3 regions of the Klebsiella sp. GFKo11 genome follow, and region 2 is predicted to be linked to each of the others. Evidence: predicted binding sites of a transcription regulator. Region 2 holds the regulator's gene; each other region holds the start of a gene.

Region 1 (10,500 bases), 1.8 Mb from region 2:
GAGATCGCCTGGAACGGGCACATCAACGTGGATATCAAGCCGGTATTACCGGAAGATCGAAAGAAATGTGTCCTTATCAGACCTTGAATCAAAGGTCCTGGTGGCTAGGAGGCTGGCGAGAAGCCATGGAGGACAGGGTGCAAATTGCCTGACTGTCTCTTTAAAAATGAAGCCTCCGCTGTGCGGGGGCTTCGCCTTTTAAAGTGTCACTGTTTTATCAGAACGCAGAGGTGTCCTGGAATAAACCCACTTTCAGATCGGTTGCGGTGTAGATCAGACGATCGTCAACCAGTACTTCACCATCCGCCAGGCCCATAATCAAACGACGGTTTATCACGCGTTTGAAATGAATGCGGTAGGTCACTTTCTTAGCCGTTGGCAGTACCTGGCCGGTGAGTTTAACTTCACCTACGCCTAACGCACGCCCTTTACCCTCGCCGCCTAACCAGCCCAGGTAGAAGCCAACCAGTTGCCACATGGCATCCAGGCCCAGGCAGCCAGGCATAACCGGATCGCCAATGAAGTGGCAACCGAAGAACCACAGGTCAGGGTTAATATCGAGTTCTGCCTCAACATAACCTTTATCGTAGTTACCACCGGTTTCGGTCATCTTGATGACGCGGTCCATCATCAGCATATTTGGCGCTGGTAACTGTGGGCCTTTAGCGCCAAACAGTTCACCACGGCCAGAGGCAAGAAGATCTTCTTTTGTATAGGATTCGCGTTTATCTACCATGTTTTCAGTAAGCCTTATTTTGAGTTCGGGACGCAGGATAGCTAACACGTGTACGCTGAACAAGTCCGATCAGTTAGAACCTGAACCGCCTAACCAGCGCAGCGGCCACGGAAAGCGATGGCGACCTTCTTGCTGTGTCGCCTGTGCAATCCGCTCCTGGATGGTTTGCCGTAAAGTTTGTCCTTCTCCATCCCACAATAGTTGGGTCAGAAGGGGTAATGCTTCAGTGACGTCATCAATGGCCCAGATAAAGAACTGTTCCTCAGCAACGGCTTGTTGTAGCTCCTTTGCCAAACTCAGATGACGGACGTTGGCGGCTGGAATAATGACGCCCTGTTTACCGGTTAAACCACGCTGCTGGCATATAGCAAAGAAACCTTCAATTTTCTCATTGAGTCCACCAACAGGCTGTACACGACCAAACTGATCGACAGAGCCGGTGATAGCAATACTCTGGTTAATGGGAACATTGGCCAGCGAACTGATTAATGCGCACAGTTCAGCCATGGAGGCGCTATCGCCATCCACTTCACTGTAGGATTGCTCAAAGGTTAACGAGGCGGTGAAGGGGAGTTGTTGATCAAGCTCCAGTTCAGCCATCAAAAACGCCTGCATGATCATCATGCCTTTCGCGTGGATATTGCCACCCAACTCAGCCTTGCGTTCGACGTCAATAAACTCACCATCGCCAATGTGAACAACGCAGCTAATGCGAGACGGTTCGCCGAATGCGCGCGGATGGCCTGGGAATTCAATAACCGATAGCGCGTTGATTTGGCCGATGCATTCGCCTTCGGTCTCAATGAGGATTTGCTCTTGCAGGATTTCGTCCTGAATCCGCTCCGCGAGATAGCCTTCGCGCCACTCACGACGTTCCAGCATGGTTTGCATCTCTTCGGCGCTAATCTCTTCACCTTCACAGAAGGCCGCCGCCTCCTTAAGCTGGCGCGCAATCCATAGCAAACACAGCGGTAGGGTTGCCTGATCGCCAGTGTAACGTGCACCTTCCTGAATCAATAGCGGCCAGGTTTCGGCAGCTAACCCAGGGAGTTCGAGTTGGTGTGCGTTCTGCCAGACCCACTGACACCATTGTTTCAGGATGTCGGCATCGACAATTTGTAAATTGTCTTCGTATTCGCTGTAAATAGCCTGGGCAGAAAGCTCGGGTTCCATCTCCTGGAAATCTGCTAGTGATTCCCGCTCGCCAACCAGAATGACTTTCAGGTTGAGCGGCATTGAGGGGATGCTAACCGGAAGAGGGCGGGACTCATCGATTGACAGCCAGTCAAAACGCTGGCGGGCAATCATATTTTTTAGCCGCATCCACAGCAGGGGCTGAGCCAGCAATGCGCGCAGGGAGATGATCAATACACCACCGTTGGCACGATGAACCAGACCTGGTTGCAGGCTAATTTCACCATTAAACTGGCGTACGCAGCCAAAGAGTTGCTCTGCTTCTACCCAGTCGGCGGCTTCAACCGGCGCGATGCTCGCGAAATTATCTTCTGCGGCTTGTGCCGGGATGCTGGTGATGTTTCCACCATCAATCTGATAACGTACGCCATAAAGCGGTTCAGATGGTTGATGTAAAGTACGAGTTTCGTTCGCCAACCATTGCAGATACTCTGGCTCTTCTGGTGCTTTAACCAGCATGAACGGCGAAATGGCTGGAGTCACCAGAAGTTGCTCCAGGGCATAGAATAAGCGGGGTTGCAGTTCGCCAGAAAGAGATGCTTCTGCTTGTGCTAAGTCGGCTTGTGCAAACAGCGCCTGATAACTTTCCGTATCAGGAGCGAGGTCGTTTCGGGTAAGTTTCGTAATGGTCAAAGTCGCTGTTTTTTAGTCAGATGTAAAACGCGCGATTATACATTATGCGGCGTCTGAGCACACGAGTGATTGCGTTGGTCGCAGTGATAACGAATCTACCCACATCACGAAAGATGATTTATTCTCAGCAGATCAAGAAAAAACTGATATCCTGAAAAGAGTTACACGGTCACATTGAGATCGCAATGAAATATCAACAACTGGAAAATCTTGAAAGCGGTTGGAAATGGACATATCTGGTAAAAAAGTGCCGGGAAGGTGAACCGATAACCCGCTACATTGAAGCCAGCGCTGCACAAGCTGCGGTCGATGTCTTACTCACGCTCGAAAATGAACCTGTTCTGGTGAATACCTGGATTGAGCAGCATATGAATCCAGAGTTAGCGAACCGTATGAAGCAGACTATACGCGCACGTCGCAAGCGACATTTTAACGCGGAGCATCAGCATACTCGTAAAAAATCTATCGATCTGGAGTTCATGGTCTGGCAGCGGCTGGCAGGTCTGGCGCAAAGGCGGGGTATGACCCTGTCGGAAACGATCGTACAGCTGATTGAGGATGCTGAACATAAAGAAAAATATGCTAGTAAAATGTCCAGTTTGAAGCATGACTTGCAAGTGTTGCTGGGTAAAGAGTAGCCATTAAATTAAGAACTAAAGTGAGTGTTGGTATTCCGCTGGTTTGTTGCTTTAAACATGAATTTAATACAAAAAAAACCCCGCATCAGCGGGGTTTTTTATTAACGCGATAACTTAAGCCTGTGGCTGAGTTACTACGTCTTTGTAGCCTTTAACTTCGATCTCTACGCGACGATCTGGACCCAGGCAGTCGATCAGAGCTGCACGAGCTTTCACGTTGTCACAGGTGTTGCCAGTAACCGGGTTGGATTCACCCATACCACGAGCGGAGATTTTGCTAGACGGGATACCTTTAGACACCAGGTAATCAACAACGGACTGAGCACGTTTCTCAGACAGCTGCTGGTTGTAGGCATCAGAACCGATACGGTCAGTGTAGCCCAGAACAACCGCGGAACCGTCTTTCGGATCCATGTTGCTCAGCTGGGTGTACAGCTGATCCAGAGCCTGCTGGCCTTCCGGTTTCAGGGTAGATTTGTTGAAGTTGAACAGAACGTCAGACTTCAGGGTGAAGTGCTTGGTAGTCACTTCAGGAGCCGGGGCCGGGGCCGGAGCTACAACCGGAGCAACATCTTCCTGACCGAAGCGGTAGGAAACACCTAAGCTCAGCATGCCGTTATCAGGACGGGTACCAACGGTGCCTGCGTCGCCGATGTTGTTAACCCACTGGTATTCCAGACGGGTTGCGATGTCACGAGTAACAGCCCACTCTAAGCCGCCCGCGAATACTGGGGAAACGCCAGTGTCGTGTTCGCTGCGAGAAACGCCGTTAGAAGCGTAGTTGCCTTTAGCGTCTGCACGCCAAACCATACCACCCAGACGGGTATAGATATCCAGATCGTCAGTGATCGGATAACCCAGTTTAGCAGTCAGCTGAACGCCCTGAGCTTTGAAAGCACCGTTATCAACGCTGCCTTTGTAAGCCATACGGCCCAGCCAGTCGTAACCCATTTCGAAGCCGAGGTACGGGTTAACCTGGTAGCCACCAAACGCGCCAGCACCCAGTTGATCGTTACGAACCGGACCGTTGTTGCCTTTGAAACCGTTACCGTAGAAACCGGTGTCGTGATACTGGGACCAGCCCAGTTTAGCACCTGCATACCAGGTGTTATCTTTCGGAGCGGCCTGCGCTACGGTAGCGAAGCCAGCCAGTGCCACTGCAATCGCGATAGCTGTCTTTTTCATTTTTTGCGCCTCATTATCATCCAAAATTCGCCATGAAGGTACAAAAGACCTCACGGTTAAATCCTTCACCCGGGGCGTGACTTGTTGTTAACTATGCTGATACATGCAGCGAAAGCCGATCACCCCTGGCGATGTAAAGTCTACAACTTAGTTAGAAACTTACAAGTGTGAACTCCGTCAGGCATATGAAAAAAAAGGGTTGTGTACCCAATGTTTAACAACGTAGGGTTGAATTTCATATGGCAAAAAAAGTCGCGAGACCGCATCAGACAGGCATTTTAACAAAAACGGGCATTAAAAAATTAAGCCATCCACCAGGGCAAAAAAAATTCCAGGATTAATCCTAAATTCATTTAATGATACACGTTTGAGTGAATTTTTAGCCCAGAAAGTTGTCTGCCTGGCTGACCAGTATTACTCACTGGACGCATGATGAACCCCATTGCATGACCCTCTTGCGCAGCGACAACCAGTCGTTCATGTTCTTCAACTGTGAGTTCATCTGACAACCAGCCAATCACAACACTATAATTACCGGTACGCAGTGCGCGGATCATGGATTCCAGCGTATTGTTGGGCGACATTTGGCTGATCTGCATCACCTTTGATAACGGTAAACCGGAGGACTGTACCCATTCGCGGCTCAGTTTCTGCTGAGGCGTTAGCCACAGCTGCCAGCGCGATTGCTGACCAAGTTGCTGTAATAGAGGAAGCAATAATAGTTGCGTCATCATGGGTTGATCTTCGCGATAGACAATTTCACTGATCAGCCCATTGGTTGGGTGTTCGACTGCGTCATGAGCGTGACGGCGTACTGAAGTAGAAGTCAGTGGTGAACGATTTGCGTGAGCTGAAGTAAACATAGTCTATCCCGCCTGTGGGTTACTGTATGTATGTACAGTATATGCGACAGGTAAAAAGATCAACCACATTTTCTCTTCTGTTGACTGAAATCTGTACTTCATTTTTCCCCTTCAGATCGGCAGATTGGCGAGTATGACTTGATGTCGGTATGCATATGATGTGAATTCATGGTTGAAAACATTTTAACTTGAGTGAATTTTTCTCCCCTGTAAGAGTGTTATCCGTTTTGGATGTACTACCGATGCTAAGTATTCTGGTTTCTTTTGTTATTAATATTTATCAAATACTTTACCTTTCGGCATTTTGACTTCATTGAGCGATATTTTTTTGAAAGCGGCTCGCAAAAACATAAGTTGGTTAAAATGAAGACATAATTCATCTTGCCGCATCAAGAGAAGTCACTTATTTTCTTAATTAGCGGATCCGTTAACGAAACTATTTTTTATTTACATGATTAACAAAGGAATAATCATGAAGAAATTTCCAGGTCTACGGATTCAACAGTTCCGGAAGTGCTTGTCATCATTAGGAAAAATAAGTTGTCGGCCTTTATTTGGCGGCTATAGTCTGGCGATAGATAATACCGTTTTTGCTATGGTTGCTGAGGGGGAAATTTATCTTAGGGTTTGTGAGCAGAGTGCGGAGTATCGCGTTGAACATAAAACCCCTCTTTTGATAATTCGAAAGAATGGTCGACCAGCTGCACTGAAATATTATCATATAGATGAAGCGCTTTGGCGTGACAGCAATATGCTTTTCCAGCTATCAGTTTTTTCATTTCAGACCGCACGTAATGAAAAGCAAAAGCAGAAAAGCTCAGGGAGATTAAAAAATTTGCCAAATATTAGTTTCCATATGGAGCTGCAGTTGATTAATTCAGGCATTCCTGATGAAAAAACGTTGCGCGAAATTGGAGCGAAAAAAGCCTGGCTGAGGCTATTAAGATTGAATAAAGCGCTAACGGTCAATGTGCTTTATTCGTTAGCTGGGGCAATCAATGGCGTGCATGCCGCCACACTCCCGATGCAACTGCGTCAGGATCTCGAAGAGTGGGCGGTAGAACAGCAACGAGAGATAGAGACTTACTCAGGTTGAACCTCGACCTGTCGCTGTAGCCGACATATTTCTGGCAGCAGCGCCAGCAGTAATCCAATTTGCTGGAGCACCAAAGGCTCTTTGCTGTCAGCTCGAGGATCAAGGTGCTGGATCCGGGTCTGCAAGCTTGCCAAAGCTTGCTGTACCCGCAGTTCATCAGCGGGTGTATGGTGCAGCGCATCATCAACATAGCAAACGGCATCGTCCAGCAGCGCCAGAATATCCGGTGTTGTCAGTTTTTCCCGATGGGCACCCAACGCTGAAATATAGCTGGTAAAAGTATGGTTCAGACACAGTAAGCGGAATGCGGTTTCTCGCATCGCTGAGTCAGCTCTGGGTTCAGTGGACAAATTTGAGACTACTGATGCCAGTTCACCGTCTCGGTTATGCGCCGCACGCCGTGCGATACGATAAGCCAGGCGGTTGTCACGTCCCTGATGATATTGCTCAAGAATGGCATCCAGATATCGGCAGTTGGCGTTGATTGCCTGTTCGAGGACTCGCGGTAAATTGCGAAATTTCCAGTCGGGCCAAATAAAACTTACGGCTGCCCAGGCGATCGCACAACCGATCAACGTGTCAAATATACGTGGTAAGGCGACTTCAAAGCCTTCACCCAGCAGGTTAAAGCATAACAGGACCAGCAGGGTAATAAACATCGTTGCGTGGGCGTATTGTACGTTGCGAAAAGCAAAGAACAGCACGCCAGTCAGAACAATCAGAAGTAGCTGGCCTTCTACTGAAGGTACCAGGAGCAGGATCGGGAGTCCTATCGCAACCCCAACCAGCGTACCGATTATTCTTAATGCCAGCCGGTGGCGCGTGGCGTTGTAGTTTGGCTGGCAAACAAACAGGCTGGTCAGCAATATCCAGTAGCCGTGGTTCAGCCCGGTAAGCTGAATAAAGGCGTAGCCCGCGCACAGGACTAACGACATCCGAACCGCGTGACGGAATAGAGCTGACTCCGGTGACATGTTATTGCGCAAACGTAGCCAGATATCGCTAAAACCGTTAGGTTGATCGTCAGCGAGCAGATTTTCAGTATTGTTATTGGTCTGTACGGTAGTCTGTACGGATTCAATGGTCGCCAACTGGGCATCTATCGCTCGCAGGTTATTGAGCAAAAAGCCGAGCGCCTTAAGCTGTTCCGTAGGTGCTCCGCTAGCCCGTACGCGATCGAGTGCGGCATCAAGATGCATAAATGCCCGTTCAAAGTGGGCATCGTGTTGATAGGGTTCGCGTAGCAGGATAGCGCGTGAGAGTTTTTGGCATGCCTGCGCCTGCATAGACAACATACGCTGAAAGCGAAACATCACGTCGCTATAGCGAAAGTGGTCGCGCAACGTTTGGTACTGAATATGCGATGAGCTGGCGCGTTCGTGAATATCCTGAGCCACGAAGTAATACTGCAAAGTGCGGCGGGTACCGCGCTGGCCGCGATCGCCGCGTAGACGAGTCAGCAGAGAGACTTTGGTCTGATTCAGCGTGGTAACTAGCTGGCCGTTGGCTATTGCCAGATCGTACAGCGGCGCCTGGCTTTCATCTTCGATATCCGGATCAAACAGCCGCGATTTAAGCTCCAGATAGTGAGCCAACTGCTCGTAACTGCGGGCCAGATTGTCCTGAAGAGGGCGGATAGGGAAGATAAGATGTCCGGCTAGGGTAAGTAAGTTATACCAGACCGCACCGGCTAACAAAAACAACGGCTGGAGGTACCAATGGCTGTAAAGCGTTACGCCCAGCATGGTATAGATAGCAATTAATAAAGCACCAAAGGCGATTGTTGCATAGCGTTGTCCTAATCCACCGAGCAAAATAAAGCCTATAGTGGAGAGGGTCAGGCCAATCGCAAACAGCCAGGGCCAGGGAAAGAGAAGCTCCACCGATGCCGAAGCGATAAAGAAGCACACCAGAGTGATGGCCAGATTGCGCAGACGTCCTGTCAGGCGGTCATCAAGGTCAGTCAACGCCGCAGCCACTACTCCGAGTGTTAAGGGAATAGTCAGTTTTACTTCACCAATCCACCATGGAAATGCAGTCGTGCCGCAGAGTGCGATAAAGATCCTGATGTTATATAACCAGGCGCTGTTCCAGGTATAGCGGCGTAGCAGGGGGCTAAGCATTTCTTTGTTCCATCCAATTACTGAAAGCGGCGACGGGCATTGGCTTCACGCGCGGCGCGGGCGGTCTCAACAGAAACGACTCGACGGCCCACTGGCCACAAAGCAATTGCGGCGATTTTAAAATTGGCGATACCGACCGGGATGCCGATGATGGTCACACATTGTGCAATACCACAGAAGATATGCATCAGACACAACCACCAGCCAAAGAAAATAAACCATAATATATTCAGTAGCGTACCGCCCGCGTTCAACAGGCTATTCTTTCCTTGAGGTTCAAGTTCATCAACATGAATCGCTTCATTTCCGTATGGCAGCAAAGAGAGCTTGGTAATCTCCCAGCAGGAACGCGTGAGCGGTAGTGTAAAGATCAAAATGATACTCACCAGTGTTGCCAGCAGCCAGCCGAGCGTGGTGGCGAAACCGCCAAGGATAAAGTTTAAAATATTCAGAATGGTACGCATAAACCCTCTGTTTAATCCTGTGGATAATAAGACTCGCCCATTGTAGCGTTTTTTACGCTGGAGCACTCGGCCACTGGCGGTTAAACTTAAAAACAACCAACCTGATTGAAATTCGACATTATATGGAACTTAAAGCGACAACATTAGGCAAACGCATGGCGCAGCATCCTTATGACAGGGTGCAACTCCTCAATGCCGGAGTAAAGGTTTCCGGCGACAGCCATGAGTATCTTATACCTTTCAATCAGTTATTGTCGGTTCATTGCAAGCGCGGATTGGTATGGGGCGAACTGGAATTTGTCCTGCCAGATGATAAAGTTGTGCGTTTGCATGGCACCGAATGGAACGACACGCAGCGTTTTTATCATCATCTGAATACTCTCTGGCAGCAGTGGAGCGCGGAAATGAGCGACATTGCTGCCGATCTACTTCGCCAGCAGTTGGCAGAAGTGGCGCGTTCAAGCGCTGAGGGTAAATGGCTAACTCGCCAGCAGGTGACTGATATTCAGAGTAAAATCCGAAGTGCGCTAAGTGGATTACCTATGCCGACTGGTCGCCTTGAGGCTTTCGATAACTGCCGTGAACTGTGGCGGCAGTGCCTGGGCTGGCTGAGTGATACGGAAAAGGCCAGGCTCGCTCATAATCAGGCATTTACTGAATCGATGCTGGAACAGTACCGTGGCTTTTTTGCGAGCGTGGAATCATCACCACTGAACCCGGCGCAAGCCCGTGCGGTGGTGAACGGTGAGCGATCGTTATTAGTTCTGGCCGGTGCCGGAAGCGGTAAGACCTCCGTTTTGGTGGCGCGTGCGGGCTGGTTACTGACGCGTGGCGAAGCCGCAGCCGACCAGATCCTGCTGCTGGCATTTGGTCGCCAGGCGGCACAGGAGATGGATGAACGTATCCGTGAGCGTTTGAGCACAGAAGAGATATCCGCTCGTACTTTTCACTCCCTGGCCCTGCATATTATTCAGCAAGGCAGTAAAAAAGTGCCAACGATCAGTAAGCTGGAAAGCGATACCGCTACCCGACAAAAGCTATTAGTGCAGAGCTGGCAGCAGCAGTGTCAGGAGAAAAAAGCGCAGGCGAAAGGTTGGCGGTTGTGGCTGGAAGAGGAGATGGACTGGCAGATTCCGGAAGGGGATTTCTGGCAGGACAAAAAGCTCCAGCGTCGGGTGGCGAGTCGCCTCGACCGTTGGGTCAGCTTGATGCGAATGCACGGAGGATCGCAGGCCGAGATGATTGCGGGGGCGCCGGAAGAGGTGCGCGATCTCTTTGGCAAACGGGTCAAGCTGATGGCACCGTTGCTCAAAGCGTGGAAAACGGCGTTAAAAGATGAGAATGCCGTCGATTTTTCCGGCCTGATTCATCAGGCGATTAATATTCTTGATAAAGGGCGGTTTGTCAGTCCATGGAAACATATTTTGGTTGATGAGTTTCAGGATATCTCTCCGCAGCGTGCATCATTGTTGGCAGCGTTGCGTCGGCAAAATACGCAGACCACGCTATTTGCCGTCGGCGATGACTGGCAGGCTATCTATCGTTTCAGCGGCGCTCAACTTTCCCTG
Region 2 (10,500 bases):
CGGAGGCGATATTGTTCACCGTTGGCGTCAACCATGACGGACGGACCGCTTCGATAGGATCGATAGCCTCGCGCCAGTCAGGGACATGCTGATTGAGATAGGTCATCAACGGCAGCGGTTCGCCGAAGTTGACGTAGCCCTGGCCGAGGTTGCGCAGCTTGCTGAGGCCTTTCAACATCTGCGGCAGGCTCTCTTTCTCTTTCGTCGCCCCGCGTAGCTCTTTGGCGTAGGTACCGACTTCCATCACGTGTTCGTAGCCAATATAAATCGGCACCAGGGTGATAGGGCGGGTACCGCCGCGCAGCATCGCCTGGATCGTCATCGACAGGGTGCCGGTTTTCGGGTCCAGCAGGCGTCCGGTACGTGAACGACCGCCCTCAACGAAGTACTCCACGGAGTAACCGCGGCTGAACAGCTCGCCCAGATATTCGCGGAACACCGTCGAATAGAGCTTATTCCCTTTGAAGGTGCGGCGAATAAAGAACGCGCCGCCACGACGGAAAATCGGCCCGGCAGGCCAGAAGTTCAGGTTGATACCGGCGGCGATATGCGGCGGCACCAAACCTTGGTGATAGATGACGTAAGAGAGCAGCAGATAGTCCATATGGCTGCGGTGGCATGGAACATAGACTATCTCGTGGCCTTCATGCGCCAGCTGGCGTACGCGCTCGGCGTTATGGACGTTAATGCCCTGATACAGCCGGTTCCAGGTGAAACCCAGTACGCGGTCGGTCAGACGAATCATTTCATAAGAGAAGTTTGCGGCGATCTCTTCCATCAAGGCGATGGCGTTTTGCTGGGCCTTCTCGTGGGAGATTTTCTTGCTACGCGCTTCGTCTTCTACCGCGCGAGCAATGGCTTTTGACGCCAGCAGCTTGTTGAACAGATCCTGGCGCGCAGGTAGGCGCGGGCCGACCGCCGCCAGACGCTGACGGGCGAAGTGCATACGCGCCACGCGGGCCAGCTTTTGGGCGATAATTTTATCGGTACCGTGCTCGTCTGCCATTTTGCGCAGAGAGACCGAAGGCGAGAAACGCACAAAGCTGTCGCGACCCAACCACAGAACGGCGAAGAATTTTTGAATGCCGTTTAGCATACGCAGCGGCGGGTTTACTTCGCCTTTTTCACGCCCTGGAGCACGACCAAACATCACCGAAACCGGCACCATCTGCACGTCAAGATCGGGATGGTTACGGTGCAGATCCAGGTAATCATGGAACAGCTTGATGGATTCTTCTTTTGGCGTGTAGTAGGTGAAAACACGCGGGCCGCCGTGAATAAACACGTAGCGGGGAAGCAGGGTACCATCGATCTCCAGCGGCTCAAGCGGGTCCGGTAACTCATGTTCCAGACATTGAGCGCGAAGCGTCAGCAGGTCCGCCTTCGAATTGTAGGGCAGGACGTACATGATGGGACGTGAGGTATCCAGGCCCAATTCCTGAGCAGGTTGTGCCGGAATTGACTTGCTTTTTACCAGTGCCCTTAATGGTAAATTCAGTAATTTATAGTAAATTCGTTGCCAGCCAGACATAGACGATGTGAAGCCTCTGGTTAATCATGCAAATGCGCCGCAAGAATAACAGAAAGTGCGCAAAATTTCCGTTGTAACGCGGCAAACGCGTACACTCATTGACGTCATTTACATAAAAAGGTTTGTTTGATGGCCAATAATACCACTGGGTTAACTCGAATCGTTAAAGCAGCGGGGTATTCCTGGAAAGGATTCCGTGCGGCGTGGATCAATGAGGCCGCATTTCGTCAGGAAGGCATCGCTGCCATTATTGCCGTGGCGATAGCCTGCTGGCTGGATGTCGATGCCATCACGCGCGTTTTGCTGATTGGCTCGGTCCTGATAGTGATGATAGTTGAAATTATCAACAGCGCGATCGAAGCGGTTGTTGACCGTATTGGCCCTGAACATCATGAGTTGTCTGGCCGCGCGAAAGATATGGGTTCTGCGGCGGTCCTGTTGGCGATTATTATCGCGTTGATCACATGGGGAACGCTGTTGTGGGCAAACTACCGCTAAGTCTTGCCATAGCGGCTCGCAAAACGGAAAGAAACTCCTGATTTTTGTGTGAAATATGGTTCCAAAATCACCGTTAGCTGTATATACTCACAGCATAACTGTATATACACCCAGGGGGCGGAATGAAAGCGTTAACGACCAGGCAGCGAGAGGTGTTTGATCTCATTCGGGATCATATCAGCCAGACGGGCATGCCGCCGACGCGTGCGGAGATTGCTCAGCGCTTGGGGTTTCGTTCCCCAAACGCGGCGGAAGAACACCTGAAAGCGCTGGCGCGTAAAGGCGCAATCGAGATCGTTTCCGGTGCCTCCCGCGGTATCCGTCTGCTGACGGAAGAAGAAAACGGCCTGCCGCTTGTCGGCCGCGTCGCAGCAGGTGAACCACTGCTCGCACAGCAGCACATCGAAGGCCACTACCAGGTCGATCCGGCAATGTTTAAGCCGAATGCCGATTTTCTGCTGCGCGTAAGCGGAATGTCGATGAAAGATATCGGTATCCTGGATGGCGACCTGCTCGCGGTACATAAAACTCAGGATGTGCGCAATGGCCAGGTTGTTGTGGCCCGCATTGACGATGAAGTCACCGTGAAGCGTCTGAAAAAACAGGGTAACGTCGTCGAACTGCTGCCTGAAAACAGCGAATTTTCCCCGATCGTGGTGGATTTACGCCAGCAAAGTTTCACTATTGAAGGTCTGGCTGTCGGCGTTATCCGCAACGGCAACTGGCAGTAACCTCTTCATCTCGCAGCATCATCTGATGCATGGTGCTGCGCTGTTTTCCTTCTTCATTTGGGCTCTTCCCCATGCTTTTTAACGCCGCCGATAAAGCCCTGTGGCGCTTAGCGCCGCCCATGATTTTCTCCAATATCACCGTTCCTTTGCTGGGGCTGGTGGATACCGCCGTTATTGGTCATCTTGATAGTCCGGTTTATCTGGGCGGCGTTGCGGTTGGCGCGATGGCGACCAGCTTTCTCTTCATGCTGCTCCTGTTTTTGCGCATGAGCACCACCGGCCTGACGGCTCAGGCATTCGGCGCGAAAGATCCGCAACGGCTGGCGCGTGCGCTGGTGCAGCCGCTAGGGCTGGCACTGGCTGCCGGGATAGCCATCGTCCTATTCAGAATGCCGTTAATTAATCTGGCGCTGCATATCGTCGGCGGCAGTGATGCGGTGCTTGAACAGGCCCGCCGTTTCCTTGAGATTCGTTGGCTGAGCGCTCCGGCATCTCTGGCGAATCTAGTGCTGCTGGGCTGGCTGTTGGGCGTGCAGTATGCCCGTGCACCGGTGATCCTGCTGGTTGTCGGCAATGTACTCAACATCGTGCTTGATTTATGGCTGGTGATGGGCCTGCATTTGAACGTGCAGGGCGCAGCTCTGGCGACCGTAACAGCTGAATACGCCACCTTTTTCATCGGACTCGTTATGGCGAAGCGCGTGCTGGTACTACGGGGCGTTTCGCTATCGATGCTGAAAAACGCCTGGCGCGGCGATGTGCGTCGTCTCCTTGCGCTGAACCGCGACATTATGCTGCGCTCGCTGCTGCTACAGCTATGCTTTGGGGCGATGACGGTATACGGTGCCCGGCTCGGCGCTGATGTTGTAGCGGTCAATGCGGTGTTGATGACGATGCTGACCTTTACCGCCTACGCGCTGGATGGTTTCGCCTACGCCGTGGAGGCGCACTCCGGGCAGGCTTACGGTGCCCGCGACGGCAGCCAATTGCTTGAGGTCTGGCGTGCGGCCTGCCGTCAGTCAGGCATGGTAGCGCTGGCGTTTGCGCTGATTTACAGCCTTGCTGGCGAGCAGATTATCGCCTTGTTAACGTCGCTCCCTTCTCTGCAGCAGCTTGCCGACCGCTATCTCATCTGGCAGACAATACTGCCGGTCATTGGCGTCTGGTGCTACTTGTTGGATGGTATGTTTATCGGCGCAACGCGCGGTGCCGAGATGCGTAACAGCATGGCGGTAGCGGCGGCGGGATTCGCCCTGACGCTGCTGACGGTGCCGGTTCTTGGTAATCATGGTCTATGGTTGGCGCTGGCGGTGTTTCTTGCCCTGCGCGGGGCTTCACTGGCGATTGTCTGGCGGCGTCACTGGCAGCGCGGCACCTGGTTTTCATAGCGTGCATTGTTCAGATGGTGGTTAAAGATTCCGAATAATAAATCTTACTCAGAATACTCATCTATAGTTAAGTCATGTCCGGCACACAGCGGGCTGTTCATTCACCGAACGATCACCGAACGATGAGGATGACATGATGAATAAAGATGAAATCGGCGGTAACTGGAAACAGTTGAAAGGTAAAGCGAAAGAACAATGGGGCAAACTTACCGACGATGATATGACCGTCATCGAGGGTAAGCGCGACCAGCTGGTTGGCAGAATTCAGGAACGCTATGGATACGCCAAAGACCAGGCCGAGAAAGAAGTGAAGGATTGGGAAACTAAAAACGATTATCGCTGGTAGCGACTAACGTTCGTGTTTTAACCCGTGGTTATTGCCTGCCCGAATGGTACATGGAGGTACCTATACCCTTGATTCCCGCTGCGGCTAACGCCTCAGCGGGCTTTCTTTTTGATCTGGATGGTGTGGTCATGATGGCAGTGCCCTGGCGTACTGCACGCTTCCACCTCCACACAGGCGGCGCACAGGCCGTGAGCTTCAATCACATTGTGACGCAGGGCAAAACCCATTCTTGCCGCCAGCGTATGCATAATATCTTCTACACCTTCCGCGCACTCTTCTTTGACGCTGCCGCAGCGGTCGCAGATAAACATCGCCGAGCTGTGGGTTGGCTGATCGAAAAGGTGGCACAGTACGTAGCTATTGGTGGACTCCACCTTATGCACGAACCCTTGCTCCAGCAGAAACTCCAGCGCCCGATAAACCGTCGGCGGTTTAGCCTGAGGTTCTTTTTCGCGCAGCAGATCGAGCAGGTCATAGGCGCTAATAGCCCCTTTTTGCAGGCTCATTAGACGCAACACTTCAAGGCGCTGCGGGGTCAGGCGCACGCCACGCTGCGCGCAGAGCTTTTCAGCATGCGCTAACATTTGTTGCGAAGTGGTCTTATCCATGAGCGTTCTCTGGTTGCGTGAATTCGAAGCTGTTACTTTATCACGATCCCAGTAAAACACCGAGACCCACCAGGTGTGCTATACATGATGCATCTCATTTTCGGGAAAAAACGATGAAACGACCTGATTGCATTCGACATTGGCGCGAACTGGAAGGTGCGGACGATTCCACCTATCCCGACAGTACGGAGCTTTTCTCTATTGGCGCACCGTTGGCGCGCGGCCTGCGCCTGAACCGCTTAGGGATTCATCACGAGCGCTTGCTGCCCGGGCGTCGTACCTCTTATCCGCATGCGGAAAGCGATGAAGAAGAATTTATCTACGTGCTGGATGGTTATCCTGAAGTGTGGATCAACGGCTATCTCTGGAGGCTGGAGCCGGGGGATAGCGTCGGTTTTCCTGCCGGAACCGGCGTTTGCCACACTTTCCTTAACAACACCGAACAGGAAGTTCGCCTGTTAGTGGTGGGGGAGGCGAACAAAAAATTTAATCGCATTTACTATCCGCTTAACCCCGGTTATGCCGCCACGCGCCAGGATCGCTGGGTCGATCATCCACCGCAGTTTTTTGGCCCGCACGACGGTAAGCCGCGGAGAAAATAGCGCTTCTTACCGGATAGAGGAAGTGAACGCTGGCGCGATGCGCCAGTGGTTTATCTTTATGCTATAGTAGCGCCCCTTTTTACCCGGATGCTTATTTATTCGCCATGATGTCAGAATCAACGCCTACTGCTTTTGCTGCTCACCGTTTTTCCATCGCGCCGATGCTCGACTGGACCGACAGACACTGCCGTTACTTCCTGCGTCAACTGTCGCGCCATACGCTGCTGTACACCGAAATGGTGACCACCGGCGCGATTATCCACGGTAAAGGCGACTATCTGGCCTATAGCGAAGAAGAACATCCGGTTGCTTTGCAACTGGGCGGCAGCGATCCGGCAGCGCTGGCGCACTGCGCGAAGCTGGCTCAAGCGCGCGGATACGATGAAATAAACCTCAACGTCGGCTGCCCTTCCGATCGCGTGCAAAACGGCATGTTTGGTGCCTGCCTGATGGGTAACGCGCAACTGGTGGCGGATTGCGTCAAGGCGATGCGCGACGTGGTGTCTATCCCGGTGACGGTTAAAACCCGTATTGGCATTGACGACCAGGATAGCTACGAATTTCTGTGTGATTTCATTGAAACCGTGTCCGGTCGCGGCGAGTGCGAGATGTTTATCATCCATGCGCGTAAAGCCTGGCTTTCCGGCCTGAGCCCGAAAGAGAATCGTGAGATCCCGCCGCTGGACTACCCGCGCGTTTACCAGCTCAAGCGCGATTTCCCGCACCTGACCATGTCCATCAATGGCGGCATCAAGTCGCTGGAAGAGGCAAAGCTGCACCTTGAGCATATGGATGGGGTGATGGTGGGGCGTGAGGCTTACCAGAATCCGGGTATTCTGGCTTCGGTTGACCGGGAAATTTTCGGCATTGAAGGCATCGATCCCGATCCGGTTGCCGTGGTTCGCGCGATGTATCCTTATATCGAACGTGAACTGAGTAGCGGCACTTACCTGGGCCATGTGACGCGTCATATGCTGGGACTATTTCAGGGGATCCCGGGCGCACGTCAATGGCGTCGCTATCTGAGTGAGAATGCGCATAAAGCCGGTGCCGATATTAATGTGCTGGAGCAGGCGTTGCAGCTGGTTGCCGACAAGCGTTAATTTTTTCACTAAAACCTGGTCAAATTCACCACGCTTTGCGTTAATTACGCAGGGTGTTTTTCTTTAAATTCAATAGGTTAAATTTGGCACGTTTTTTGTAATATCCGGGAAGACATACAGAAATTCTTTGGGGAGAAGACGATGCTGGAACTCTTATTTGTTATTGGCTTTTTTGTCATGCTGTTGGTTACCGGCGTATCGCTGCTGGGAATTATCGCCGCAATAGTCGTCGCAACCGCGCTGATGTTTGTCGGCGGCCTGTTTGCATTAATGATTAAACTGTTGCCATGGTTGCTGCTGGCCGTTGTCGTCGTCTGGGTGATTCGGGCGATAAAATCGCCAACTGAAAGTCGTTATCGCCGTAATAACCGTTGGCGTTACTAAGGTATTGAGCGGTATGTCACAACCTGAAGATTTTTGCATAAAGCAGCGTAGGCTTTGCTTATTAAATCTGTCACTATTAGCGCGTTAACGAATTCATCGAGCTGTACCCTACATACAGCCGAACAAAAAAAGTAAGGGCTTCCCATGTGGAAGCCCTAAACTTTTGTGCTCCGGCCATTACGGCAATAGCAAACTCGAACCCTGCGTTGCCCGACTTTCCAGCACCTCATGCGCGCGTCTGGCATCGGTTAATGCATATTTTTGGCTCTCCGCCACATCCACTTTTATCACGCCGCTGGCGATCAGCGAGAACAGCTCATTGCTGGCTTCCGTCAGCTCTTCGCGAGTGGTGATATAGCCTTGCAGCGAAGGGCGGGTCACATATAGCGAACCCTTCTGGTTGAGGATCCCAAGGTTCACGCCGGTCACCGGGCCGGACGAGTTGCCGAAGCTGACCATCAGTCCCCGGCGCTGTAGGCAGTCGAGTGACGCTTCCCAGGTATCCTTGCCTACCGAGTCATAGACCACGTTAACTTTCTTACCGCCGGTTATCTCTTTTAAGCGCTCGACGATATTCTCGTCACGATAGTTAATGATCTCCCAGGCTCCGGCCTGTTTAGCGCGCTCAGCTTTTTGCGCGCTGCCGACGGTGCCGATCAGTTTAGCGCCCAGCGCTTTTGCCCACTGACAGGCAATCAATCCTACGCCACCGGCCGCCGCGTGAAACAGGAACGGTTCACCCGCCTTAATTTCGTGGGTTTTGCGCAGCAGATAATAGACCGTCAACCCTTTCAGGAATGAGGCTGCCGCCTGCTCGAAAGAGATAGCGTCAGGTAAAATGGCGGCTTTATCGGCAGGTACGTTATGCACCGAACTGTAGGCCCCCAGGGGGGATTGCGCATAAACCACCCGATCGCCCGCTTTAATATGCTTCACGCCGCTGCCGACTTTACTCACTACGCCTGCGGCTTCGGTGCCCAGTCCGCTCGGTAGAGAGGGGGGCGGATAAAGGCCGCTGCGGATGTAAGTATCAATGTAGTTGATACCGATGGCTTTGTTTTCTACCTGAATTTCGTGCTCCGCCGGATCCTTCGGTGTGAACTCCGCCGCTTGCAGAACTTCAGGCCCTCCGTGCTTGTGAAATTCAATACGTGTTGCCATGCTTCCTCCATAAATGTGGTAATCTTTCGACCCATTCACTATCTCGGTAACTCCATTCACTATGGCAGGAAATAAACCCTTCAACAAACCACAGACTGAACCCCGTGACCGCGATTATCAGGTTGCCGGGCTGAAAGTCCCGCCGCACTCGATTGAAGCGGAGCAGTCGGTGTTGGGTGGTTTAATGCTGGATAACGAACGCTGGGACGATGTCGCTGAGCGCGTGGTTTCAGAAGACTTTTATACTCGCCCGCATCGCCATATTTTTACCGAAATGGCGCGCCTGCAAGAATCGGGTAGCCCGATTGACCTGATCACGCTCGCGGAATCGCTGGAGCGTCAGGGGCAACTGGACAGCGTCGGCGGCTTCGCCTATCTGGCTGAATTATCGAAAAATACGCCAAGCGCAGCGAACATTAGCGCTTATGCCGATATTGTGCGCGAACGTGCAGTTGTGCGTGAAATGATCTCGGTGGCGAATGAAATCGCTGAGGCCGGTTTCGACCCCCAGGGCCGTACCAGTGAAGACCTGCTCGATCTGGCTGAGTCCAGAGTCTTCAAGATCGCCGAAAGCCGCGCCAATAAAGATGAAGGCCCCAAAAATATCGCCGATGTTCTGGATGCCACCGTTGCGCGTATCGAACAGTTGTTCCAGCAACCGCATGATGGTGTCACCGGAGTGAACACCGGCTATGACGACCTGAACAAAAAGACGGCGGGTCTCCAGCCGTCAGACCTGATTATTGTCGCAGCCCGTCCGTCGATGGGTAAAACAACCTTTGCGATGAACATCGTCGAAAACGCAGCGATGTTGCAGGATAAGCCGGTTCTTATCTTCAGTCTCGAGATGCCCTCGGAACAGATTATGATGCGTACGCTAGCTTCGCTGTCGCGCGTTGACCAGACCCGCATTCGTACCGGTCAGCTTGACGACGAGGATTGGGCGCGTATCTCCGGCACCATGGGGATCTTGCTGGAAAAACGCAACATCTATATTGATGACTCCTCCGGTCTGACGCCGACGGAAGTGCGCTCCCGCGCGCGCCGTATTGCCCGTGAACATGATGGTATCGGTCTTATCATGATCGACTACCTGCAGTTGATGCGCGTGCCGTCGCTCTCCGATAACCGAACTCTAGAAATCGCCGAAATTTCCCGCTCTTTGAAGGCGCTGGCCAAAGAACTTCATGTCCCGGTGGTCGCACTGTCGCAGCTTAACCGCTCTCTGGAACAGCGTGCGGATAAGCGCCCAGTTAACTCGGACCTGCGTGAATCCGGCTCCATCGAGCAGGATGCCGACTTAATCATGTTTATCTATCGTGACGAGGTGTATCACGAGAACAGTGATTTAAAGGGCATTGCCGAAATTATTATTGGTAAACAGCGTAACGGCCCCATCGGGACGGTACGTTTGACGTTTAACGGTCAGTGGTCGCGCTTTGATAACTATGCCGGGCCACAATACGACGACGAGTAAATCTCCGTCATCCTTCATGCCGCAGATGCGTTGACTACGCCTGTTCACCCCAGCCACTTAGTTTACTAAGCTCCCGGGGATTCTCAGGCTTGTCGCCTTCCTGCAACACGAATGATTTAGGAGATTCTTTTATTAAGGAATTTAAATGCAAGCGGCAACTGTAGTGATTAACCGCCGCGCTCTGCGACACAACCTGCAACGTCTACGCGAACTGGCTCCTGCCAGCAAGCTGGTTGCGGTGGTGAAAGCGAACGCCTACGGACACGGTCTTCTGGAGACCGCGCGAACGCTCCCTGACGCCGATGCTTTTGGCGTCGCCCGTCTCGAAGAAGCGCTACGCCTGCGCGCAGGCGGTATCGCCCAGCCGATCCTGCTGCTGGAAGGTTTCTTTGAGGCCGCCGATCTGCCGGTGATCTCCGCCCAGCGCCTGCACACAGCGGTACACAGCCCGGAGCAGTTGGCGGCGCTGGAAGAGGCTGATTTGCCCGAGCCAGTGACCGTATGGATGAAGCTGGATACCGGGATGCATCGATTAGGCGTCCTGCCGGAACAAGCGGAAGCGTTTTATCAGCGCCTGAGCCAGTGCAAAAACGTCCGCCAGCCGGTCAACGTGGTCAGCCATTTTGCCCGTGCTGATGAACCGGAATGCGGTGCCACCGAACGTCAGCTGG
Region 3 (10,500 bases), 1.6 Mb from region 2:
GCATGCTTGCCGCTATCTTCGTTGTAGATAGCGATGGTGGCGTTAGTCACCTCCAGCGTGGCGGCGAACGGAAACAGCAGTACCTGAATCAGCACCGGCATAATTAAAATCGCCCGCGTCTGCGGTTCGCGCAACAGCGATTGCAGCTCTTTGCGGATTAGTGTCCATAAGCGATGAAACATAACTATTCTCTCTTTGTGATCCCCGGAGGCGGTGCTGGCGCACCTGTCCGGGCTACAAATTCAAACCCCTGCGGCCCTGGAAGCCCGGGCAAGGCGCTTGCGCCGCCCCCGGGGAAAGCGTGCAGGAAAGTTAATCCAGACGCCGCTTGGTTTTTATCCACGTCAGGCCGATAAATATTACCGCTGAGGCGATTAAAAACATCGTGTTCACCAGCAGCACTACGGGAATATTGCCCGCCAAAAACAGGCTTTGCAGAGTGCTGACAAAATAGCGCGCCGGGATCACGTAGGTCACCGCGCGGATCACCGCTGGCATACTGTCTATCTGGAAAATAAACCCGGATAGCATAATCGACGGCAGAAATGCGGCGTTCAGCGCCACCTGGGCGGCGTTAAACTGGTTGCGGGTAATGGTGGAAATCAGCAGCCCCATTCCCAGCGTGCTCAGCAAAAACAGGCTGGTGATAAAAAACAGAATCACCAGCGAACCGCGAAACGGCACGCCGAGAATAAACACCGCCACCAGCATGCACAGCAGCATCGCCAGCATGCCGAGGAAATAGTAGGGGATCAGCTTGCACAGCAGTAGCTCGGCGCGGGTAATCTCGGTCGACAGCAGCGCCTCCATGGTGCCGCGCTCCCACTCGCGGGCCACCACCAGCGAGGTCAGGATAGCGCCGACCACCGTCATGATGATGGTAATCGCGCCGGGGATAATAAAATGTTGGCTAATGGCGGCCGGGTTAAACCAATAGCGCATCTGCACATCAATCAACGGCTCGAAGGTTTCACCCCGATCTTCCGCCCGCTGCTGTTGCCAGATTTGCCAGATGCCTTCGATATAGCCCTGGGCGAAGTTGGCGGTATTCGGTTCGCTGCCGTCGGTGATAAGCTGGATTGGCGCATTGTCGCCGGGACGGGCCATCTTCTGGTCAAAATCCACCGGCACCACCACCAGCGCGCGGATCCGCCCGGCCTGCATCATTTGAATCAGTTGCTGGCGGTTGTCGCTGATGGTGGCGTCGATATAGGGCGAACCGGTCATGGTATGGACGAAATCCAGCGCCTCTTCGCTCTGCTGTTCCAGCAATACGCCGACCCGCAGTTTGCTGGAGTCGAGGTTAATACCGTAGCCAAAGATAAACAGCAGCAGCAGCGGGATCACCACCGCAATCAGCCAACTGCTGGGGTCGCGGACGATCTGCCGCGTCTCCTTGACGCACAGGGCGCGCACGCGCCGCCATGCCAGGATTTTAGCGCTCACTGGCGTTCTCCTTATCCCAGTCATGGATGAGGGTAATAAATGCCTGTTCCATCGTCGGGTCAGGCTGTTCATCATCCGCCGCCATGGCTTTGAGATCGTCCGGCGTGCCGCTGGCGATAAGTTTGCCGCGATAGACCAGACCAATACGGTCGCAATACTCCGCCTCATCCATAAAGTGGGTGGTGACCATTACCGTCACTCCCTTATCCACCATGCTGTTGATATGCAGCCAGAACTCGCGGCGGGTAAGGGGATCGACGCCCGAAGTTGGCTCGTCCAGAAACAGAATATCCGGCTCATGCATCAGCGAACAGGCCAGCGCCAGGCGCTGCTTATAGCCGAGCGGCAGGTCGTCGGCGGCCTGCCGGGCGATACTTTTCAGGCCAAACGCCTCGCTCATGCTGGCGATTTTTTCGTTCTGCGCTTTGCCGCGCAGGCCATAAACGCCGGAGAAAAAGCGCAGGTTCTGCTCAACGGTGAGGTTGCCATACAGCGAAAATTTCTGTGCCATATAGCCCAGATGCTGGCGTGCCTTGCCAGAGCTGACTTTGAGGTCCATCCCCAGCACCAGTGCTTTGCCGGAGGTGGGGACCAGCAGGCCGCACATCATCTTAAAGGTGGTGGACTTGCCCGCGCCGTTAGGGCCGAGGAGTCCGAAGATTTCTCCACGCTTGACCTGAAAATCGACGTGGTCGGTGGCGGCAAAATCACCAAATTTTTTGGTCAGGGTTTGCGCTTCAATCACCGTGTCGTCATGGGAGCCTTCCACGGTGTGGATAATTTTCCCCAGCGGCGATTCAGCCGTACCCGCGCCGCCCAGCAGGTCGATGAACGCATCTTCAAAACGCGGCGCGGTTTCAGCTACCTCCAGCGGCGGCATGTCGGCTGCGTTTTGCACTTCGCGGATATTGACCTCTTTTTTGAGGATTAGGCGCACCGATTTGCCCTGAATCACGCCATCGCTCACCTGTGGCAGCTTCAGCGCCCGCTGTAGCAGGCGGCGGTTATTTTCCTCGGTGCTGGAGATCAAAAAGCTGCGTCCAGCCATGGTCTGCGTCAGCTCTTTGGGCGCGCCCTGATACAACAGCTGGCCTTCGTTCATCAGCAGCACGTCGCGGCACTGTTCGGCTTCGTCGAGATAGGAGGTACTCCAGAGGATCAGCATCCCATCGCCCGCCAGCTCGTGGACCATTTGCCACAGTTCGCGGCGTGAGATGGGGTCAACGCCGACGCCGGGTTCGTCCAGTAGCAGCACTTTCGGTTCACCGACGAGGGTGCAGGCGAGGCCGAGTTTCTGCTTCATACCGCCGGAGAGCTTGCCCGCCAGACGGCCAGTAAAGGGGCCCAAAGAGGTAAACTCCAGCAGCCGGGCGAAGGTTTTCTCCCGTGCTTCGCCGGTGACGCTGCGCAGGTCGGCGTAGAGGGTCAGGTTTTCCATCACCGTCAGATCTTCATACAGGCCAAATTTCTGCGGCATATAACCGAGCACCGCGTGCAGGGCGCTATCGTCGGCAATGGGGTCAAAACCAATGACCTGTGCGCTGCCGCTGTCGGCTTTGAGCAAACCGGCGAGCATACGCATCAGGGTGGTTTTCCCCGCGCCATCGGGGCCAACCAGCCCGGTCACATAGCCGGAGTGAATGGTGCAGTCCAGCGGCGCGACGGCCGGGCGGTCCATGCCGGCGAAACGCCGGGTGAGACCGCGCAGCGTGATAACGTCTTCGCTCATTGGCTGTTTCCGTTGCTGAAAGCGACGGTCACCGGCATCCCCTGACGCAGCGCGCCGTCGGCATCGGTGACCACAATCCGCAGGCGATAAACCAGGTCGGTGCGCAGGTCCGGGGTTTCAACAGTTTTCGGCGTAAATTCGGCTGTCGGGGAGACAAAACCGATTTTGCCACGGTAAGGTTGATTCGGACGGCTATCGGTATAGAGCAAGACTTCGCGCCCCGGTTGGGCCTGGCCGAGATTTTTTTCATCGACGTAGGCGCGTACCCAAACCGGATGGGTTAATGATAGCGTCATCACCGTGCCGCCTGCGCTGAGCATACTGCCTGGCTCCACGGCGCGGGTCATCAGGGTGCCGTCGGACGGCGCGGTTAGCGTGGTATCGTGCAGGTCGAGTTTCGCCTGCGCCAGCGCGGCCTGAGCCTGTTCGAGGCTGGCTTTGGCCTGGGCTATCTCCTGCGGACGGTTACCGGCGCGGTACTGGCGCAGTTTATCCTGTGCTGATTTCAGCGTGGCCTGTGCCTGGTCGCGTGAGGAGCGCGCGTTTTCAAGGTCATTCGCGGAGATAGCGCTGCTTTTACGCAGCCCCAGCTGGCGTTGATAGAAGTTCTGCGCATAGGCGTAAGCCGCCTGGGCCTGGTTAACCGCGGCGGCAGCCTGGGCAATTTCTTCCGAGCGATAGCCCGCCATCATTAGGTCGTACTGCGCCTGGGCCGTAGAAACGTTGGCCTGCGCCTGCTGGAGGGCATTTTCATAAGGGGCGCGATCCAGCTCGCCCAGCGTTTGCCCGGTTTTAATCGCATCGCCCTCATCGACGCTTAGCGACGCCAGCCGTCCTCCCACCCGGAAGCTCAGGTTAACGGTACGAATATCCACGTTGCCATACAGGGTGAGCGCTTTTTGCTGGCTGCTTTGATACCACCACCAGCCGCCGCCGATCACAGCAGCCATCAGGAGAAGCAGTAGAACGACGATGAGCGGTTTTTTCATGACTCCAGACTCCTTTGCGATAATCCTTGCAGAACGAAATCAACGTGGCAGGTGATGACCTGAATGATTTGCTCGGTTTTTTCTTGATCAAACTCAGCCCAACCGGCGCGACGCAGCACCGTTTCCCGAACAAGACGAAACGCGAGAACTTCCCCCAGCAGCGCGTGGGTGTGAAGGATCATTTGCGTGCTGTCTGCGTTAAGGCCGGTATAAGCGGCGATTAAACGGGTTAGGTGGCAGTGTAGCGGAGCAATGACCTGGTCGTGGATGAGCTGATAGGCGGGCGTCGGCGACAACTGCTCGCGGGAGATGAATTTGCTCAAATTGACCGTGTCTTCCTGGGTCAGCAGTAAAATCATATTCTGGCAGGCGCGTAGAATCAGAGTACGCATTGCGGCTTTATCCGCAGCGGGCTGGGCCAGCAGTTCCTCTGCCGCCTGCGCATGGGGGCGAAAATTATTGCCGATAAAGTCGGCAATCCACTGGGCGCAGGCGAGGTACAAATCGTCCTTCGAACCGAAATAGTAGGTGATAGCGGCGATATTCTGTCCGGCCTGGGCGGCGATATCGCGGGTTGTGGCGTGCTGGCCGTATTCGCCGAACTGGGCGATAGCGGCAGCGATAAGCTGGCTTTTAGCCTGCTCGCCTTTGCTGGTAATGGGGGTCGTTGTCATCGCGCTAATAAAGTTAATCAATCGATTGATTAAGAGTATGACCAATTCGCGAAACTGTCCAGAATGGTGAATACTTAATTCATCGCAGCGCAAGCGAGCATTATTTTGCAGATAAAACGCTGGGGGATATTTTATGCGGTTCGTCACAAAATCTGCTAGACTGCGCCACTTCATGGCATTGTGGTTTTTGCCATCTCTTTCGCAATAATCTCCCTGAAGACTACGCCTGTGACGGGCCGGGGCGGTTCGGAGTTGTTATGTCTTTTGATTCCCTTGGCCTGAATCCTGAAATCCTGCGCGCGGTCGCTGAACAGGGCTATGTTGAGCCAACCCCTATCCAGCAGAAGGCTATTCCTGCGGTATTACAGGGTCGCGATCTGATGGCCAGCGCCCAGACCGGCACCGGTAAAACGGCAGGCTTTACGTTGCCGCTGCTTCAGCATCTGATCCAACAAGAACCGCATGCTAAAGGTCGTCGCCCGGTGCGCGCTTTGATCCTGACTCCAACGCGCGAGCTGGCAGCACAGATTGGCGAGAACGTACGGGATTACAGCAAGTATCTGAATATTCGTTCGCTGGTCGTCTTCGGCGGGGTAAGCATTAACCCGCAGATGATGAAGCTGCGCAGCGGCGTCGATATTCTGGTGGCCACGCCGGGACGTCTGCTGGATCTTGAACATCAGAATGCCGTCAGCCTGGATAAGGTTGAAGTGCTGGTACTGGATGAAGCCGACCGTATGCTGGATATGGGCTTTATTCACGATATTCGCCGCGTGCTGGCGAAACTGCCTGCGAAACGCCAGAACCTGCTGTTCTCTGCAACCTTCTCTGACGACATTAAATCGTTGGCGGAAAAACTGCTGCATAACCCGCTGGAAATTGAAGTTGCCCGCCGTAACACCGCCTCTGAGCAGGTGAGCCAGTTAGTGCATTTTGTTGATAAAAAACGCAAGCGCGAGCTGCTGTCGCAGATGATCGGCGAAGGTAACTGGCAGCAGGTGCTGGTCTTTACCCGCACCAAGCACGGCGCAAACCATCTGGCAGAGCAGCTTAATAAAGATGGTATTCGCAGCGCCGCAATCCACGGTAACAAAAGCCAGGGCGCGCGAACTCGCGCATTGGCTGACTTTAAATCCGGTGGCATCCGCGTGCTGGTGGCAACCGACATCGCCGCTCGCGGTCTGGATATCGAAGAGTTGCCGCACGTAGTGAACTACGAACTGCCAAACGTACCGGAAGATTATGTGCACCGCATCGGCCGTACCGGTCGCGCGGCTGCAACTGGCGAAGCGCTGTCGCTGGTCTGCGTTGACGAGCATAAGCTGTTGCATGATATCGAACGCTTGCTGAAAAAAGAGATCCCACGTATCGCCATCGCGGGCTATGAACCGGATCCTTCCATCAAAGCCGAGCCGATTCAGAACGGTCGCCAGCAGCAGCGTGGCGGTGGCCGCGGTGGTCAAAGCCAGAGTCGTGGTGGCCAAAGCCAGGGCCGCAGCGGCCAGAACCAGGGGCGTAGCCAGCAGTCTGCTCCGCGCCGCAACGATGGTGAAGCGCCGAAAGCACGTACTGCAGACGGTAAACCTCCACGGCGTCGTCGCCCGCGCAAACCGGCGTCGGCTGAATAATGTTGTTCTGGCTGCGGCATGTTAATCTGCCGCAGTCAGCCTTTGTACTGCTTCTGATCCTGCAATTTTAAAATTCACTCATCAATAACCATCAGATTAAAATTTATCTTTTACCGTGCTTCACTTTCGGTAGTGAACCATTCTTGCGATTTTTGCAATAGCTGACAAAATTGTAGCCAGCAACCACAAGGAGTATCACAGAAACCACTAACATGAAAAAAGCAACCATAAACATCCTCAATAATTAACAGGCCCTGTAGACTCTGAAAGTTAGTATACGGATTAGTGGTTAAGATATAATATCTTATGAATGTAGATTATCTTAAATATAAGATTAATCAAAAAGTTAGATTATTTTCATTGTCTCTTTTTATACTCTTTTCGGAATGTATTTAGAACGTTTGATTAATTCTTTATCATTTTTTCACATTCGGGCTTCTAATGTGGAAGACCAATATCTGATGTTTACAGTATGAATTAGAAAAAAACGCTAAGTGCAGACTGAAAATAGCGTCGTTACTAATTATTCATAAAATGGATACGGATAAGCCATCGTAAACGACTCACTGCACTGGCGAAAAGAGCGTTATTGGTTTTTATCCTGTTCTGCGAGTCGGCTTCCTGTTTACCGAAAAAGGGATACCTCCGCCCTGTCAAAAATGGCACAATAGTGGCTGTTTATACAGTATTCAGGTTCTCTCATGGCTTTGACCGCAGCGCTAAAAGCGCAAATCGCCGCCTGGTATAAGGCGCTCCAGGAACAGATTCCGGACTTTATTCCCCGTCCCCCGCAGCGGCAGATGATCGCCGATGTCGCGAAGACGCTTGCCGGGGAAGAGGGACGACATCTGGCGATTGAGGCTCCCACTGGCGTCGGCAAAACCTTGTCATACCTGATCCCCGGCATCGCGATTGCCCGTGAAGAGCAAAAAACGCTCGTAGTCAGCACCGCCAACGTAGCGCTGCAGGACCAGATCTACAGCAAAGACCTGCCGCTGCTGCGTAAAATTATTCCCGACCTGCGATTTACCGCTGCCTTTGGTCGTGGGCGCTACGTTTGTACGCGTAACCTGGCCGCTCTCGCCAGTACGGACCCGACACAGCAGGATCTGCTCGCCTTCCTTGATGACGACCTCACACCGAATAACCAGGCAGAACAGAAGCTGTGCGCGACGCTTAAAACGGATCTTGATAGTTATAAATGGGATGGCCTGCGCGATCACACCGATAAAAACATAGATGATTCGCTGTGGAGCCGTCTGAGCACCGATAAAGCCAGCTGCCTGAATCGCAATTGCCACTATTATCGCGAATGTCCATTTTTCGTCGCCCGGCGAGAAATTCAGGAAGCCGAAGTGGTGGTGGCAAACCATGCGCTGGTCATGGCGGCAATGGAGAGCGAGGCGGTACTGCCGGATCCGAAGAATTTACTGCTGGTGCTTGATGAAGGCCACCACCTGCCGGATGTCGCCCGCGATGCGCTGGAAATGAGCGCTGAAATCACCGCTCCGTGGTATCGCCTGCAGTTGGATTTGTTCACTAAACTGGTTGCCACCTGCATGGAACAGTTCCGGCCTAAAACCACACCGCCATTGGCGAATCCTGAGCGCCTGAACGCGCACTGCGAGGAGCTGTTTGAGCTTATCTCCTCGCTAAATAATATTCTTAACCTGTATATGCCTGCGGGTCAGGAAGCGGAACACCGCTTTCCGATGGGCGAGCTGCCGCAGGAAGTTATGGAGATCTGCCAGCGGCTGGCGAAGCTGACGGAAACGTTGCGCGGGCTGGCGGAGCTGTTCCTCAACGATCTTGGCGAAAAAACAGGCAGTCATGATGTGGTGCGTCTACACCGGGTTCTGCTGCAGATGAACCGCGCGCTGGGGATGTTTGAGAGTCAGAGCAAACTGTGGCGTCTGGCATCGTTGGCGCAGTCTTCAGGCGCGCCGGTGACCAAATGGGCCACCCGCGACCTGCGTGACGGTCAGATGCATATCTGGTTCCACTGTGTGGGGATCCGCGTCAGCGATCAGCTGGAAAGGCTGCTCTGGCGCAGCGTCCCGCATATTGTTGTCACTTCGGCGACGCTACGTTCGCTGAATAGCTTTTCTCGCCTGCAAGAGATGAGCGGACTGAAAGAGAAGGCGGGAGACCGCTTTGTGGCGCTGGATTCGCCGTTTAACCACGTCGAACAGGGTAAAATTGTCATCCCGCAGATGCACTACGAACCGCTTATTGACCACGAAGAACAGCATATCGCCGAGATGGCGGCTTACTTTCGCGAGCAGGTTGAGAGTAAAAAGCATCTTGGCATGCTGGTGCTGTTTGCCAGCGGAAGAGCGATGCAGCGTTTTCTTGAGCACGTGACCGATTTGCGCTTGCTGCTTCTGGTGCAGGGTGATAAGCCGCGCTATCGGCTGGTGGAACTGCACCGTAAGCGCGTTGAAGGTGGGGAACGAAGCGTACTGGTCGGGCTGCAATCCTTTGCCGAAGGGCTCGATTTAAAAGGCGAGCTGCTGAGCCAGGTTCACATCCACAAAATTGCCTTCCCGCCGATAGACAGCCCGGTGGTGATTACCGAAGGCGAGTGGCTCAAAAGCCTCAATCGCTATCCGTTCGAAGTTCAAAGTCTGCCGAGTGCTTCCTTCAACCTGATTCAGCAGGTGGGTCGCCTGATCCGTAGCCATAGCTGCTGGGGGGAAGTGGTGATTTACGATAAGCGACTGTTGACCAAAAACTACGGCCAACGCTTATTGAATGCATTACCCGTATTTCCGATAGAGCAGCCTGCCGTCCCTGAGGTTATAGTAAAAACTAAAGCAAAACCGACGCGTCGCAAACGGCGTTAATGGTGCAATGTCGACGATGTGAGAAGCTCAAAGGAGCCTTCGATGGACTACAGCAAGATCATTAAAGAAGTTGGGCGGGGGAAGAACCACGCCCGTGACCTGGATGTCGAAACGGCCCGCGCGCTCTATTCGCGGATGCTTAGCGGCGAAGTACCCGAGCTCGAGCTGGGCGGCATCCTTATCGCCCTGCGCATCAAGGGTGAAGGCGAAGCGGAGATGAAGGGCTTCTACGAGGCGATGCAGCAGCAGACGTTACGCCTGACGCCGCCGCCAGGCAAACCTATGCCGATTGTCATCCCCAGCTATAACGGCGCGCGCAAACAGGCAAACCTGACCCCGCTGATCGCCATCCTGCTGCACAAACTCGGTTTCCCGGTGGTGGTGCACGGCGTGAGTCATGATCCAACCCGCGTGCTCACAGAAACGATTTTCGAACTGATGGGGATTCCTGTCACGCGACACGCGGGTCAGGCCCAGGCGCGATTGGACAGCCATCAGCCGGTTTACATTCCGATAGGTGTGCTATGTCCAGCGCTGGAGAAACAGTTAGCGATACGCTGGCGTATGGGCGTGCGCAACAGTGCGCACACGCTGGCCAAGCTGGCGACGCCGTTCGCGGAAGATGCGGCGCTGCGTCTGTCGAGCGTCTCTCATCCGGAATACGTCACCCGAGTGGCGAAATTCTTTACTGAAATCGGCGGACGGGCATTGCTGATGCACGGTACTGAAGGCGAAGTCTATGCTAACCCACAACGCTGCCCGCAGATTAGCCTGATTGATGCCGCTGGAACGCGTGTACTGAACGAGCGTCAGGATATGGGGACAGCGCAGGCTGTTGCGCTACCAGAGTCAAAAGACCCGGAGATTACCGCGCGCTGGATTGAACTCTGTGTGACAGGGAGCGAACCGCTACCCCTGTCGCTGAGAATCCAGCTGGCCTGCTGCCTGGTGGCTGCCGGGGAAGCAGCCACTCTGGAACAGGGACTGGCAAAAGTGGCTGAGCACTGGTAATCATCGCCGCCATTGTGGGCGGCTCTGTTTACTCAGTGATTTCCAGCGACGTGAAATCGAACTTACTGCCATCAAAGAGCCCCTGGCTGGTTAGCTTGAGCGCTGGGATAACCGGTAGTGATAAAAACGCCATCTGGATAAAAGGTTCGTCGGGAAGAGTGCCGCAGAGTTTACCTG

Evidence for each region. The regulator LexA, encoded in region 2, represses DNA repair genes until DNA is damaged. The targets are predictions, from matches to a motif close to TNCTGTATGTACATACAGNA.
Region 1: sulA (SOS-induced cell division inhibitor SulA) is a predicted target of LexA. The motif match lies at 5,270-5,289, and genes of this name have one in related genera.
Region 3: dinG (ATP-dependent DNA helicase DinG) is a predicted target of LexA. The motif match lies at 7,135-7,154, and genes of this name have one in related genera.

Annotation. Positions count from the first base shown of each region.
Region 1 is NZ_CM151369.1:4,082,159-4,092,658, reverse strand. Features, by position in the region: gene rmf (ribosome modulation factor) at 1-152, shown strand, start outside; gene fabA (bifunctional 3-hydroxydecanoyl-ACP dehydratase/trans-2-decenoyl-ACP isomerase) at 218-736, opposite strand; gene AC07P6_RS19965 (AAA family ATPase) at 806-2,563, opposite strand; gene matP (macrodomain Ter protein MatP) at 2,749-3,201, shown strand; gene ompA (porin OmpA) at 3,316-4,386, opposite strand; gene sulA (SOS-induced cell division inhibitor SulA) at 4,740-5,249, opposite strand; gene AC07P6_RS19945 (TfoX/Sxy family DNA transformation protein) at 5,722-6,345, shown strand; gene yccS (YccS family putative transporter) at 6,333-8,468, opposite strand; gene AC07P6_RS19935 (YccF domain-containing protein) at 8,486-8,932, opposite strand; gene helD (DNA helicase IV) at 9,055-10,500, shown strand, end outside.
Region 2 is NZ_CM151369.1:5,915,854-5,926,353, reverse strand. Features, by position in the region: gene plsB (glycerol-3-phosphate 1-O-acyltransferase PlsB) at 1-1,531, opposite strand, end outside; gene AC07P6_RS28425 (diacylglycerol kinase) at 1,661-2,029, shown strand; gene lexA (transcriptional repressor LexA) at 2,152-2,760, shown strand; gene dinF (MATE family efflux transporter DinF) at 2,832-4,148, shown strand; gene AC07P6_RS28410 (CsbD family protein) at 4,285-4,494, shown strand; gene zur (zinc uptake transcriptional repressor Zur) at 4,587-5,102, opposite strand; gene AC07P6_RS28400 (cupin domain-containing protein) at 5,216-5,704, shown strand; gene dusA (tRNA dihydrouridine(20/20a) synthase DusA) at 5,809-6,807, shown strand; gene pspG (envelope stress response protein PspG) at 6,949-7,191, shown strand; gene AC07P6_RS28385 (quinone oxidoreductase) at 7,369-8,352, opposite strand; gene dnaB (replicative DNA helicase) at 8,414-9,829, shown strand; gene alr (alanine racemase) at 9,975-10,500, shown strand, end outside.
Region 3 is NZ_CM151369.1:4,302,953-4,313,452, reverse strand. Features, by position in the region: gene AC07P6_RS20900 (ABC transporter permease) at 1-182, opposite strand, end outside; gene AC07P6_RS20895 (ABC transporter permease) at 313-1,470, opposite strand; gene AC07P6_RS20890 (ATP-binding cassette domain-containing protein) at 1,436-3,175, opposite strand; gene hlyD (secretion protein HlyD) at 3,172-4,164, opposite strand; gene cecR (transcriptional regulator CecR) at 4,161-4,838, opposite strand; gene rhlE (ATP-dependent RNA helicase RhlE) at 5,096-6,466, shown strand; gene AC07P6_RS20870 (small membrane protein) at 6,570-6,680, opposite strand; gene dinG (ATP-dependent DNA helicase DinG) at 7,168-9,312, shown strand; gene ybiB (DNA-binding protein YbiB) at 9,355-10,323, shown strand; gene adeD (adenine deaminase) at 10,352-10,500, opposite strand, start outside.